2 regions of the Desulfobacula phenolica genome follow, and region 1 is predicted to be linked to the other one. Evidence: riboswitches for the same ligand, from Rfam matches in the RefSeq annotation. Region 1 holds a riboswitch; the other holds the start of a gene.
What was found. Region 1 has a riboswitch for cobalamin ahead of BLT94_RS12375 (TonB-dependent receptor plug domain-containing protein). Riboswitches for the same ligand answer to the same signal wherever they lie in the genome.
Positions count from the first base shown of each region.

Region 2: it holds a riboswitch for cobalamin, as region 1 does, so the genes downstream of both, BLT94_RS19820 (TonB-dependent receptor plug domain-containing protein) here and BLT94_RS12375 (TonB-dependent receptor plug domain-containing protein) in region 1, are expected to answer to the same signal.

Region 1 is NZ_FNLL01000006.1:318,594-326,171, reverse strand. It holds gene BLT94_RS12380 (adenosylcobinamide amidohydrolase) at 1-680, opposite strand, end outside; gene BLT94_RS12375 (TonB-dependent receptor plug domain-containing protein) at 696-2,675, opposite strand; cobalamin riboswitch at 2,811-2,995, opposite strand; gene BLT94_RS12370 (sirohydrochlorin cobaltochelatase) at 3,320-4,111, opposite strand; gene BLT94_RS12365 (tetratricopeptide repeat protein) at 4,171-5,574, opposite strand; gene BLT94_RS12360 (energy transducer TonB) at 5,574-6,257, opposite strand; gene BLT94_RS12355 (ExbD/TolR family protein) at 6,262-6,681, opposite strand; gene BLT94_RS12350 (MotA/TolQ/ExbB proton channel family protein) at 6,713-7,312, opposite strand; gene BLT94_RS12345 (MotA/TolQ/ExbB proton channel family protein) at 7,317-7,578, opposite strand, start outside.
Region 2 is NZ_FNLL01000017.1:45,106-52,683, forward strand. It holds gene BLT94_RS19785 (type I restriction enzyme HsdR N-terminal domain-containing protein) at 1-312, opposite strand, end outside; gene gpmI (2,3-bisphosphoglycerate-independent phosphoglycerate mutase) at 309-1,865, opposite strand; gene rsfS (ribosome silencing factor) at 1,855-2,253, opposite strand; gene nadD (nicotinate-nucleotide adenylyltransferase) at 2,250-2,897, opposite strand; gene obgE (GTPase ObgE) at 2,900-3,895, opposite strand; gene rpmA (50S ribosomal protein L27) at 3,892-4,146, opposite strand; gene rplU (50S ribosomal protein L21) at 4,166-4,477, opposite strand; cobalamin riboswitch at 4,611-4,795, shown strand; gene BLT94_RS19820 (TonB-dependent receptor plug domain-containing protein) at 5,030-7,018, shown strand; gene BLT94_RS19825 (DUF2162 domain-containing protein) at 7,085-7,578, shown strand, end outside.

The sequences.
Region 1 (7,578 bases):
ACCGGCACGGCAAATCCGTTTTTTTCCCATTTGGGAGGGATGCCCCCGGCGGCGGTAATTATTTCATTCTGGAATGAATCGTCACCCGGGCAGGAAAGCGTGGTGCCCGCCATTACACGGACTACTCGTTTTCTTTGTTGGACCGGCAGGTTGCCCAGCCTGGACTTGACCAATGCCAATTGTTCCCGGTTGCGCTGGATGATCTCTGATGCTTTTTTTTCACAATCAAACAATTGCCCGATTATTTCCATCTGAGAAAAGGCATCTGCTATGCTTTTTGTTTCCATCACCATCAGGGGGCAGCAGTCCGGTCCAAAATATTGAATCACTGCTTTATGAAAAGGAGCTGCAATGATCAGATCCGGATGGGTTTTGGCAATTGCATCAATGTCGGGATGAAAATAACCGCCCACATGATTTTTTCGAAAGGAAGGATACAAAACCAGGTCTTGACGGGTCAACCCCACCAGTACCTGTTCCCGGCCGAATGCCCCTATCATTTCTGTGATATAGGGCACCAGGCAGACCACGCGCCGGGGTTTTTTTTGTATAATGAGCTTGTTTTGTGCGGAATCTGTTACAGTTAAGGGAAAAGCCCCTCCCGAACATGGGAGGGGCAGCATCAGGATCAAACCGGTCAGAAAAAAGCACAAGCTTAAACGACGATTATCTGATCTCATTATTTAATAATCCTTTTAAAACAAATATTTCAAACCGGCAAAAAATGTACGACCCGGCATGGGATACCCTTGAACAACCGCATAGTCTTTGTTGAAAAGATTTTGAATTTCAGCCTTAAGAGAAACATCACCATATTTTTTAAAGGACAAAAGTGTTTTGGAAACAGTCAGATCAGCAACAGTATGACTTCCCAGTGCTGTGGCACCGGTTCCTTCATAGTCGGTTATATCCTGCTCACCTATATAGCTGAAATTCAGGCCTGCGGAGAAGCCGATATCGGAATTAGCAACCTTTAAACCATAGGATGCCGTCCAATTGGGGGTATACTGAAGATCTTTCTTGGTAGCGTCATCCGCATATTCGGTAAGATAGGTAAATGAACCGTAGGGCGCCAGTGTATATGACCAGTCAAGCAGGGCTCCGATATCCAATTGCAGACTGCCTTCAATGCCTGAAATGGTGGCACCTTCAACATTTTCATAACGGGTAAGGTCTTCAGCCGGGATATAAGAATAATCAATCTTATTTTTAAAATCCGTGTAGAAATAGGTCATACCACAAGAAAAGGCTGCTCTTGAAAAATCCATGCCTATTTCATATGTTTTGCTTTCCTCCGGTTTAAGATCCGGATTTCCAGACCAGATGCCAAACCCCCAGGCGCTGTAATCATTAAACATGTAAAGCTGGTCTGCGGTTGGCATTCTGAATGCTTCGGCAAAATTGGCCCGTACACTTAACCCTGGTGCCAGTTTGTAGACTGCTCCTAAATTGCTGGACCAGTTGGTTTCATCAGTCTTTTGACCATCATCACTTTCGATTTCATATTTATCATAACGGCCCCCTGCCGATAGAATCAATTTGTTGTCCATCAGTTTGATTTTTGCCATGAGGAATGCCGCCGGGTTGTCATAAGTGTTTTCTTCACCGGCCATGGTATAGGTATTGCTGATGGCATAATTAGTCCAGTCAGCACCGGCTGTGATATGGGCGAAATCCCACTTAGCCGTCAGCTGTGCCTGCGCACCCTGTTGATCTGTATCTCTAAAGTAGGAATTATTGCTGCCATAATTTTCCGGATCAAAGGTTTCGTACTCATCTTTTCCATTAAAATAGCGCAGGTTCCATATCAAAAATCCATCAGCTGTTTGCCCATCATAAACCAAATCAAAGGTTTTGATGGCATGGTCCACATAATTGTCCAAATCATTATTGCTCAGATAGTCAGGATTTCCGATGCCATCACCTTCATACCCGGTATAGCTGAATCCAATTCGGTTTTCAGGCGCAAACGTCCAGCCGGTATTGAAACTAACTCTCTTTTTTGAATCAAATCCCGTGTTGTAATATTTGTCGCCATTGGCAGTGTCGTAATCATCCTGAGATGATTTTGAGGCATCAAATGAAAAGTCAAAAGCCTTGAACTGGCCGGAAGCTCCGGCTGAAGCCTGCTGATAGTCCCAGTTGCCTAAAGTTCCTTCCGCATAGAATGAAGGTTTGCCGGCCCCTTGTTTGGTAATAATATTGACAACCCCGCCCATGGCAGAAGCACCATACTGGACAGACCCCGGTCCACGGATGATTTCAATCCTCTCCACATTACCCAGCATTATTTTTGCCAGATTTCCGGTTCCGGCCCGTCGTCCGTTGATCAGAATAAGAACATGACTGGCCAGATCATTACCATGGGTTTCAGTCCTGAAACCACGGATTTCCACTGAAACAAGTGAATTGGGATATTCCCGGATCATAAACCCTTTTTTGGATAGCAAATCACCCAGATCCTGGGCAAAAGACTGCTGGATCTCTTCTTCTGTCACAATTGTAATATTGGTGGTGACATCCTCTTTTTTTTCTTCCACTCTTCCCGCAGTTACCACCATCGTGTCTAATATCGACGTCTTTTTTTCCGACTGTTCTATTTCTTCACTCCAGGCAGGCAGTGACCACATAAACAATAACACTGCAAACAACTTAACAAATCTATGCTTAAACATGAAAAAACCTCCTATAAACAAGTAAAATTGCCTGTCCGGAAAAACAAAAATCCCCGGACTGAATAATTATTCATTCCAGGGATTTCCCTTTTTTATCCTTAGATATTTGACAAGGGTCACTTCGTCCTCAAAGTTTATACCCTCTATGTTCAGGCAGGTCTTCTGACTAACGGATCAATCTTGCGCCGCACCTTCCCAACCATTTGGTCAGTGGTATACTGCAGCGTTCGTCCCCGATTACAGCGGTGGGCCCGTCCACGATTTCAACGTGGTTCCCTATTGTGCTAAATGCTTTAAGCACCTGAACGGGAAAAAATATTAACTAATAACTTTGAAATGTCAAGTTAAAAACAAATTGTGTTTATTGGCCTCAATTTTTCACGCACGTTTTTAGACTGATATTATTAATTTTCTATCAGAGAGAGCTTAATAAATTTTTAAACCTTGCCTGTCAGTTGCCTGTGTGACGGATTTCTGATACTGAATCAATTTGTTGTTTTCATCAAAAAACATGATCAAAGAGAAACAAGCCCAATATCAGGTAAAAAATAAGAAGGCCTTGTTTAAGTGTATGTTTCATTTTATTCAAATATCGAGTGTTATAGTTCTTTGTTCAGAATTTTTTGGGTAAAACACATTCGGTATTACAATGGTATAACATCCAATGCATCTGATATATGGTCGCAAAATATTTTTGTAATGCCATCAATATAACCGATGCCGTGATCAACCACTGAGACCTGGATGTCGTTTCGTTCAAAGGTTTTCTGCCAGGAGTCTTCTTCGCAGGTAAGATCTTCCTTGAAGTGGACGCCTGCCACCAGCATTAAGGGGATGAGGCAGACTTTTTTATACCCGGCAGATTTTATTCTTTGAAGGGTATCGTCCATATCTGGAAAATATTCCACCACACCTATGAATATACGGTTGCCATAGTGTCGGCGAAGCACGGCTTCCATGGCAGGGTAGGCAGTCCATGCAGGGTGGTCCGTACCGTGGCCCACAAGGATGACGGCCTCATCTTTATCTTTTGGGAACATAGGCTCAAGGGCAAGAGCTGCTTTTTCATAGTCATTGTAAGAGGTCAGCAGGGGCAGGCCAATGGAGGAGCGGATATTTGCATGGCTTCTTTCCGTGACTAAGCGGTCGAATTCATGACCGCAGATCATGTGCAGTGATTGCATGACAACCCATTGGTGGCCCTGCTCGGCAAAAATTTGGGCCATTTCAATGGGATCTTTTAAATCAAGCTGTTTTTTGCGTTTCATGGTGCATTTTACCATTCTCGAGGAATAGGCCCAGTGAATTTTATGTTCCGGAAATTTGGCATTAAACACCTGGCCCATTTTTTCATAGGTTGAAAATGCCCGTTCAGTGGTGCCGAATGCAGTTAAAATAATGGGAACATCTTTATTTGTATTCTTTTTACTGGTCATTGCTGTAATATCCTTTTTTTGTTTTTTGAAACTGCCGCCTGATGAACAAAATTATGATTTCACATTACCTGACAGTTCTTTTTTGTTTGCATTGCCTTGATCAAGGCAATGGCTTTTTGGGCGGACTTTTGCTGTTTTTTATACCTGGATGCCTTTAAAAAAGCCTTCTGCGACCGGGTAAGCTGGTGATCATTCATGGCGCAATACCCAAGCATTAGCCATACCTGGCCCGGGGTATCGTTTTTTGAGGCCGTCTTTTGTTCAAGCATTTTTTTTGCCAGCGTTTCATATGCGTCTGCTGCCTTTGCATATTCTTTTTTGTTATACAGGATTTGGGCTTTTATCCTGAGCAGTTTAATGTCCTGACAAGCGGACAGTCCTTTATCAATCCATTCCAGAGCTTTGTCCTGATCATAGGCCATGGTAAAGGCCCGGCTTATTTTTGCAATATTTTTTTGATCCTGTTTCTCTTTTAATGCAGCCGTGTAAAAAGATGCAGCCTTGGCCGGCACATCCAGGGAAAGATACAGGTCTGCCGCCAGCAAAAGCTCTTTACGGGTCATGGGAGTCAAGTAGCCGTAAATGACCAGGGCGGATAATCCCTGCTTGAACTGGTTGTTTCCCAGATGGATATGGCTCAGCGCCTTCCACCATTTTGGTTCCAGGGTATCCGTCCGGGTCAGAAAATCAGCATATTCCAGGGCCTTTTTGTTCATATTCAATGACATATACTGGTGCAGCAGAATCTCCTGCCATTTTTTTTGTTTTTCTTTTTTTGAGTTTGAAGCCAGTTGTTCAAGCCAGGGCAGGGCATCCCGGTAACGTTCAAGGGCGAAAAGGATATGGACAAGGGTTTCTTTCCAGGCAAGGGTCACTTTGTCAGGGTGAAGTTTTATCAACCGGTTAAATACGGTCAATGCCGTTGCAGGGTCGTTTGCATGAAAATTACAGACTGCAGCATAATACAGGTGAACCGGTTTTTGAGTTTCAGATGTCTGGTATCCTTTTTCAAAAGCTTTGGCTGCCTGGGCAAAAAGGCCGGCTTCATACCTGGTCTTTGCAAGATTCAGCCAGGCTGCACAAAAGGTTGGATTCTGCAGAACCGCCTTCTGAAAGTTTGTCATGGCGTTGCGGGAAAATATTTTGTTTTGTTTTCCTTCAGTTTCTTGTGCCAGTGTCAGGTAATAGTTGCCCAAAAGGAAATAGATATAATAATGGGCATATCCTTTTTTTTGAATTTGTTGTTTATCAAGCCCGGCCTGCTTTGCCGTGAACTTTTCCAGCACGTCAACGGCTTTTGGGATTTCGCCGTTTTGAAAAAGCAGTTGGGCTTTGTTGACACAAATACCTGCTGCCAGGGGAAGGTGTTCTTCTTCTGCCATGGAAAGTGACGGTATCACCAGAAAAACCAGGAGAATTAAAATCTGTTTTAACCTTATATGTTTCAACCTTATCTGTTTCATTATTGCTCCAGTTTGAATCGGATAGTGGTTTGAGCCAGTGTGGCAACAGGAATGCCTTCCACGGTTCCCGGCTTGAATTTCCAATGGGAAACACAGTTTATCACACTTTGGTTAAATATATTTTCAGGCTGGGCATCAATGATGCTGATCTGTTCCACGGTTCCGTTTTTTGTCACAAGAAACTGGACCGTTACAGCTCCTTCAATCCCACGCCGGGTGGCCCTGATCGGATAGATGGGTGGAATTTTTACAAGGGGGGTAATGGGGGAATCCAGTTCACCCATGGTGTAGTGGGTTTTCAGCATCGGGCCATTCATGGAAAAGTGTTCAAGACTTGGCATCACAAGATCCATTGGTGCTGCCGGAAGTTTCGGGTTTAATTCAAAGTCAAGTCGTGGCTTCAGGTTCATGGGCCTTTGTTTGAGGGGTGTGGTATGGGATCGGGCTATTTTTTTCAAGGGATCGGGTTTTTTTATTTTTTCCGGTTCTTTTTTCCGGGGCGGGGTTGTGGGTTTTTTAACCCTGATGACCCTTATCTGCCTGATGTCATCCAGTGCATCCGGCTTGTCGGGAACCATCTGGATCAGGCCGGGCATCAAGCCGAAGAGAGTGATATTGAGAAGGACGGAACCGATCAGGGCCAATGTCCATCCCCAAAAAAATCTAAAAGAGGTTGCAGCCATATTTCTATGCTCCAGGGTCCAGGTTTGCGGCAATGGATATGTTTTGGGCACCGGCCAGCTTGCAGGCATCCATCACATTGATAACAAGGCCTGTCAGACTTTGTTTGTCCGCCACAATAACAACACTGCCTTCCGGGTTTTCTGCCAGGGCCCGTTCCACATTGGCCCGGACCGCACGGATATCCACCTGGCGCCGGTCAATATGGATGGTGTTGTGCTGTGTAACGCCAATTAGGATGGTGGATTTTGCTTTGCTGACCGCTGTGGAGGCTGTGGGCCTTGCTATGTCAACTCCGGTTTCTTTTACAAAGCTTGTGGTTACCAGGAAAAAAATCAATAATATAAAGACCATGTCAATCAGGGGGGCGATATTCAACTCAAGGTTTTTTGAGTTTGCCCGTCTGGCAGCTGAAATGTTGAGCATGGAAAATCTCCTTTTGTTGATAAAAATTTTTTTATAGAAAACGTTTTAAATACATGCCGGTGGCAGCGATTCTGTATTTAAGGTTCTGGGCTCTTTTGGTTAAAAATCCGCCCATGTAAAGACCGGGTATGGATACCATAAGTCCTGTCTGAGTGGTGATCAATGCCACGGAAATACCGCCTGCCATTGCTTTGGCATTGCCTGTGCCGAAAATGGTGATCACATCAAAGGTGTCCATCATTCCGGTTACCGTGCCCAACAGCCCTAAAAGGGGGGCAACCCCTGCCAATACCCTTATGACGGCAAGATGGGTGTCCAAAGATGAGGTCAGCCTCACAACGGTTTCATCAAGGATAAAATCATCCAGTTTTGGGTCGTGGCTTCGGGCCGCAAGAAATTCTCTTACCAGAAGCGAGTTGGCACCCTGGTATTTCTCTTCCGGCATTTGATTGTTTTTTACCAGTTGCCCTGCCGTATCCCGGGTAATGTTTTTGATATAAAGCCTGTGCATAAACATCACCCGGTTGATGATCAAAAGCCACATGAAAAATGAGATGGTCAAAATCGGTATCATTACGGCTCCGCCTGACCGGATATAATTTTCTATGGAAAACAGCAGTTCTGTGATCATGATACTATTGCCTGCTCTCGTTTCTGTTCTTGAACACCAGATTGACAAATGCTACGGATTTTTCTTCCATGCGTGAAATCTGGGTTTCAACCCTGCGGCTTAAAAAGGTGTGGGCCAGCATGATGGGGATGGCCACGGACAGCCCCAGCATGGTTGTCACAAGCGCTTCTGAAATACCGCCTGACATCATCCTGGGATCACCTGTACCATAGTAAGTGATCACATGAAAGGTGTTGATCATGCCTGTGACGGTTCCCAAAAGGCCG
Region 2 (7,578 bases), on a different contig from region 1:
AAAAGGAATTTGATAGTCATGAACCAGCCTGGCACCGGCCAGGATCTCTCTTTCATAGGACCCTATGGAGCCTGCAACACAGGTAATGGCCATCAATGCCTTATCTTTGCAACTTACAATCAGGTCAATGGATGAAATATAGTCTTCCCCTTTAAACTGGACAATCAGTTCTTCATCCACACAGATATCTTCTTTTGCATATCCTTTTTCATCCACCAGGAATTTTTCAAATATCTGTCTGCTGGCCTCAGGGCCAATATTTCTTACGGATTTTCCGGTAATATAGTCAGTGATAATATACTTAAAGTTCATATTAAAGATGTTCCTGTCATTTGTAGCGGTTGCTCTATATTTAATAATTTCAGAATGGTCGGTGCGATATCGCCGAGAATACCATCCTTTAGTTTTTTTTCTTTTAGCTTGTCCCCTGCAAGTATCAGTCTTACAGGGTTCAAGGTATGGGCAGTGTGGGCGGAACCGTCATCGGCGATCATCTGTTCCGAATTTCCATGATCGGCTGTGACTATGGCAAATCCACCGGTTTCCCATATAGCCTCAACAACCTTTTGTGCGCACTTGTCCACGGTCTCACATCCCTTAATAGCAGCTTTTAGGATTCCGGTATGTCCCACCATGTCCATGTTTGCAAAATTCAGGATAATAAACTGGAATGCTCCTGCCCTTATTTGTTCACATGCTTTGTCGGCAAGCTCAAAAGCACTCATCTGGGGCTTTTCATCATAGGTTGCCACGTCTCGTGGAGAAGGGATCAGAATCCTTTTTTCCCCGTCAAAAACTTTTTCATCTCCGCCATTGAAAAAATAGGTGACATGAGCATATTTTTCAGTTTCGGCAATTCTAAGCTGGGAAATACTGTTTTGACTCAATATTTCTCCCAGAACCTGATCCAGATGCTGAGGAGCAAAGGCTACTGGAAGATTAAAGGTTTCATCATATTGGGTCATACAGACAAATCCTGCCAGGTCTATCTTTTTTTCTCTGGCAAACTCATTAAAATCAGGTTCTGTAAACGCCCGGGTGATTTCCTTAGCCCGATCCGCCCTGAAATTAAAAAAAATCAGGCCGTCTCCATCTTGAACTATTCCGTTATTGATCTTTTTGTTTTGTGAAAAATTCTTTTCAAGAAAAATCGGGGGGACAAATTCATCAGTTTTATCTGAATCATAGGCGTTTTGTACGGCGCAAACCGGGTCTTGTTCCATCACACCTGCGGTTGCCGTAAAAAGTTTATATGCCTTTTCAACCCGGTCCCATCGGGTATCCCTGTCCATGGCCCAGTACCTGCCGACAAGGGTGGCAATTTTACCGTATTCATGGTGATTCAGATATGCCTGCAGTTGTTTTATATAGTTTATACCGCTGGCAGGTGAGGTGTCCCGTCCGTCAAGGATGGGGTGAATGAACAGATTTTCCACTTTGTTTTGTTTTGCCATGTCAATCAAGGCAAACAAATGAGAAATATGGCTGTGAACCCCTCCGTCAGACAGCAGTCCCATGATGTGGAGGCTTTTTTGGTTATTTGAAACCTGTGCCATGAGATCCAAAAGAGCAGGGGTTTTAAAAAAAGACTGATCTTCAATGGCTTTGTTAATTCTTACAAAATCCTGCAGCACTTTTCGACCGGCACCGATATTCATGTGCCCGACTTCCGAGTTGCCCATGGTTCCCTCTGGAAGTCCGACGGCATTGCCTGAGCATAAAAGTTTGCAGGTTGGAAATTTTTTTATCAGAGAATCCAGAAACGGCGTTTTGGCCAGTGCAAATGCATTCCCATGTGTTTCATCACGTATTCCCCAGCCGTCAAGGATCATTAAGATATTGACAGGGTGGGAATTAGAACTCATCGTCGGTCTCCTCTGATCTGTAAGCGTCTTTAAATTCGGAAAGATCTATCCGTTTGGCATCGGCCCACAAGCCTTCGATATCATAAAACGATTTTTTTTCAGATTCGAAAATATGAATAATGACATCTCCGTAATCAAGCAAAGCCCATTCACCTTCTTTAACGCCTTCTACACCAATGGCTTTTTTTTTCTGATTTTTCAAGCTTTTGATCAAATGTTCTGCAATGGATGTCACCTGGCGGTGGGAACTTCCTTCAATAATGACAAGGGTGTCGGTATAAGAGGTGAGCGCTTTGACATTAATGGCGGTAATTGATTTTGCCTTTCTTTCAAATGCCGGAATAAGATATGGTTTAAGATCGTCTGGTAATGCGATGGGGTTTGTCATTTATACAATTCCTTTGCTCTAATAATTTTTTCAACATTTGCAGGCACAAACTCTTTTATGGATTTATTGTTTTTGACCCTTTCCCGGATCATGGTGGATGAAATATCTATTCTGGGCACCTTGCAAATGATAATTTTCTGTTTCTTTGTATGGGAAAATGTATTGTTCTGTTCATTAAAGATGTACCCCTTTGATATGTTTTCGTCAATAAAAGAGGTAATGGCATGGGTGTTTTTCCAATCTCCTCTCAACATGATGATAATGGGAACTGCTTTGAAAATTTGATCCTTTTTTTTCCAAGTGGTTATATCTAAAAAAGCGTCAGATCCCATTAACAGAAAAAAAAAGGTTTGCAGGCCATATTCTTTTTTAAATTCTTTGATGGTGTCAATGGTAAAAGAGGGGCCTTTTCTGAGCAATTCTTTATCAGACACCCAAAAATTTTTATGACCCTTTAAGCTTTCTTTTACCATCTTAAATCTTTCACCGGCAGGTGCAAGATTGATGTCAGGTTTGTGGGGAGGTGTTGCAGAAGGGATTAAAAATATTTTTTCCAGGCCACAGGTTTGTTTGACATGCTGAAGAATTCCAATATGGCCATTGTGAAAGGGATTAAATGTTCCTCCGAAAAGTCCCACTTTCATTTTTAACTCTTTGTAAGCTTGGATGATAAAAGCTTTACAAGATCTTTTACCCCTTTCCCGGTTGCAGCTGACAGAGTCAGTACCTGGATGTTTTTTAATGCGTTTTGGAAAGCATCAGCTTTTTCCTGTGTATCCGGCAAGTCCATTTTGTTGAGAACTACAATCTGCATCTTTTGGGCCAGAGATTGGCTGTATTTGGACAACTCATTGTTGATCAGGTCAAAAGATGTCAGTGGAGACTCCGGATCTATCTGGGAAACATCAATCAGATGCACCAGGATGCCTGTCCTTTCAATATGCTTTAAAAAACTGATCCCAAGGCCGATTCCTTCATGGGCACCTTCAATGAGACCTGGGATATCGGCCACAGCAAACGGTTCTCCAAAAGGAGGTTCAACCATCCCAAGGATAGGGGACAGTGTTGTAAACGGATAGTCGGCTATTTTGGGACGGGCTGCTGAGATACAGCTGATAAGCGTTGATTTACCGGCATTGGGTAATCCTACAAGTCCGACATCGGCAAGCAGTTTTAACTCTAATTTCAGATGTATTTCAATCCCGGGGAGTCCTGGCTGGGAATACCTGGGTGCCCGGTTGGTGGAACTTGCAAACCGTTTGTTGCCTCGGCCTCCCATGCCGCCACGGGCAATAATATATTCATCCTCTGTGTCGGTTAGGTCGACAATGATTTCATTGGTATCTGCATTGGAGACAATGGTTCCAGGGGGAAGGGTGATTGTGCAGTTTTTCCCGTTTTTCCCATGTTTTTGTTTGCCCTGGCCTGACTCACCATTTTTGGCCTTGAGCAATTTTTGACGGCGATAATCAAAAAGTGTTCGTTTACTCTGATCAATTTTCAGAATAACATGACCACCATCGCCGCCATCTCCACCGTCAGGTCCTCCAAATTCAATGTACCGTTCCCTTCGGAAACTTGTGCATCCTCGGCCACCATCGCCTGACTTGACAGTGATAATTGCTTCATCTACAAATTTCACGCGGCATATACGCTGACTTTTTTTCTGTCGCGGCCTTTTCTTTCAAAGGTCACAACACCGTCAATTTTGGCAAAAATAGTATAATCTTTGCCCATACCAACATTGTTGCCCGGATGGATTTTAGTTCCCACCTGTCTGATAAGAATATTTCCTGCAAGAACATTTTCTCCGCCGAATTTTTTAACACCACGGCGCTGTGAGTTTGAATCGCGACCGTTTTTTGAACTACCTGCTGCTTTTTTATGTGACATCTGAATTTCTCCTTGCTATCTAAACCGTAATGGATTCGATTTTAATTTCAGTATAATTTTGTCTGTGGCCTTTGAGTCTTCTAAAGCCTTTCCGGCGTTTATATTTGAAGACCAGTTTCTTTTTGTCCTTTCCCTGCTCAAGAATGTGCGCTTTGACTGCAGCATTTTCAACTTTCGGACTTCCAAGAGTGATGGTTTCACCATCTGAATACATGAGGACATCATCAAATTCAACCTGAGAACCTTCCGTACCATCAAGCTTTTCAACTTTCAGGATCTGTTCTTCATGAACCTTATATTGTTTTCCCCCGGTTCTGATAACTGCGTACATTTTTAAACTCTCCTTATTATTTCAATACTTTTCGCAATTTTAAAAAACTCTGAATTCTATATTTATTGTCTGAATTTGTCAAGATAAACATATTTGAAATTTTTATATTGACTTAGATTCTTTTTTAATTTAAGTCAATATAAAAATTTCAGGTGCCTGTTAAGGCACAATAGGGAACCCTGTGCGAATCAGGGATGGGCCCGCCGCTGTGATCGGAGACGAACGCTGCATTTATGTCACTGGCTTTATAACGCTGGGAAGACGCAGTTAATAGGATGACCCGAAAGTCAGAAGACCTGCCTGAAAAAGTTTAATCTGTCATACCTCGTGGACAAGGGTGGGGCAAATCCAATCTGTGGAAAAATCAGGGAACCTCAGATCATTTATCAATAAAATGGTCCGGGGGTTTTTTTTGCAAATCCCCGGCAAAAAAGGGGAGGCCTTGGAAAAAAGGTGCCTGAGCAATATCTGGATGTAAAATTAAAATTGTTTTTTTTTCATTCCTGCTGTGAGCTTTTTTTTCACGTTCCCCCGATTTAAAAGGGGAAAAATATGAATAAATCCATATTGGCAGTCATGATGGCTGCTGTCATGTTATTGGTGCCTGTCATGGGGCAGTCTTTGGCTTCTGATAACAATCAGTCTGAAACTAAACTTGAGGATATTGTTGTAACAGTAGGAAGAGTTACAGAATCCAAAAAAGAGATTGTCAATAATGTTACCGTGATTGATGAGCAGGAAATCCGACTGTCGTCTGCCAGGGATGTTGGCGATCTTTTAGCGCAAAAAGGCATCGGTGCCATCAAAAAATATCCTGGAAATCTGACTACAATAGGCATCAGGGGATTTAGAACAGATTCCCATGGGAATGACCTGAAAGGGCATGTGTTGATTCTGCTTAACGGTCGAAGAGCGGGCACTGGAAATGTGGCAAAAATTATGACCAAAAATGTTGAGCGTATAGAAATCATCAGAGGACCGGCATCTATTCTATATGGGTCTGCCGCTGTAGGTGGGGTTGTGAACGTGATTACCCGCCAAGGAAAAGGCAAGTTGTCTGCTTTTGGTGAAGGAAATCTGGGCAGTTTCGGGCACGAAGATATCAGTGCCGGTTTTGCAGGAGAGTATAATGGGTTTGATTTTTCCGGCAGTGTCACAAGAGAGACGGAAGATGATTATACCACAGCCAATGGAACAAAATACCATAATACCGGGTTTGACAGCAGGGAAAGCATCAGCATGAATATGGGGTATACACCGTTTCCCAATAATCGAATTGCGTTTCTTTATCACGGTTTTAATGTGGATGAAGCCGGTTCTCCAAGTTATTTAAGCCAGAATGATCTGGATGATTATACAGACAAATCAAATTATTCTTTTGATATCGTACTGGACGGCCAGACAACAGATTCACGCTTTGTTTGGAAATTAAAATATTTCCAGGGTAAAGATGAGGACACATGGAATGATCCAACCGGCAGCAACCCTGATGGATGGGATGACGCAATTTTGTCCGAACAAAAAACAGAGAGCAAAGGTATCCAGGCCCAGATTTCAGTTGATTTAGGGCAGGCGCTTATTACCACCGGTTTTGACTGGGCGGATTACGATATTGAAGCGTCCTGGAATCCCCAAAAAACATCCTATGAAAATCCTGCAGGATTTTTATTGGGTAAACTAAAACTTTTGGATGACCGACTGACTTTGTCTGCCGGATTACGGTATGATACCTATGAGGTGGAGGTCATAGACCCTGCAGGCAAGACTGCGGACGACAATAACCTGACGCCTAATATTGGTCTTTCCTATCTTTTGACGGATTATTTAAAACTGCGGGCAGGTTACTCCGAAGCCTTTGTTATGCCGGGTGCGGATCAGATGGCTGCCGCCTACTCTGTCTTTGGCAGCAACTATGTGGGTAATCCAGACCTTTCGCCTGAAACAAGTAAAACCTGCGAAGGCGGTCTGGATGTTTTTTATAGATCCCTGTCCGGTTCTCTGGGGTATTTTTATACTGATTTTAAGGATAAAATAGAATCTGTCACAAGGACAAACGCAGACAGATCATGGGAAAATGTAGGAGAAGCCAGAATATCAGGTTTTGAGGGAAATCTAAGCGTTGATATTGGCGATTATTTTGGATGGGATTTTGAAATCAAACCTTTTGTAGGATTTACCTATCTGACGGAATATGAGGACAGAATAACGGGTAATGATCTTTTGGAGACGTCAGATTTAACAGCATCTTATGGTATTTCAGTATCTGATTTGAATGGATTTTCAGCAAGACTTAATTTTGCCTATTTCGGAGAAAAGACAATAACCGATTATGAGAGCGGATGGCCTTATCAGGATATAAAAGCCCGGGATTTTACCGTTGCAGATCTGACCATTACCAAAGTTTTATTTGCCACGGATAAAAAAGGCAGATTGGCATTAAATGCCAGTATCAACAATCTGTTTGATGAAGAATATGAATATATAAAAGGATACCCCATGCCGGAAAGAAATTTCTATGTCGGTATGAGATATGATTTTTAATTCGATATTAAAAAAACACAGCCCAGACTTTACCAGTGTCTGTTCTGTTATAAGGTAAATGACTAAATGGAACTTAAATCGCTTATATTGGGCCTGTTTCTATCAACAGGGGCTTTTGCCGTTAAAAGCGGCGGAGGTCTCTCTTATGTTTTTCTGCAGGCGCCCGGCAGAACAAGACAACTTCTGACAACCCTGCTGTTCATGGCAGGGTACGGCATTGTCTTTGCCGTTGCTGCTGCTGTTTTGCTGAACGTCGATCTGATGGCGCATATTGATCTGCTGCAGGTGTTTTTCAAGAGCGGGATGACCCTTCATCTCCTTTTAGCCTTGTTGCTGTTGGTTTGGGGGGGCAATCTGATAAAGAACCGCCATGAAAAACAAACATCCACCAGGGGATGGATTCCCCTGGTGGTGCCCTGTCCGGTTTGTTTTGCCGTCATCCTTTTATCCTGTAGTTTTGTCAGTGCTATTTACCCGGATAATTCCGTGGTTTTTTTCGCTCTCTATGCAGGCTTTATTCTGATCAGCCTGGTTGTGGCGTTCACTGTCAGACGCCTGGT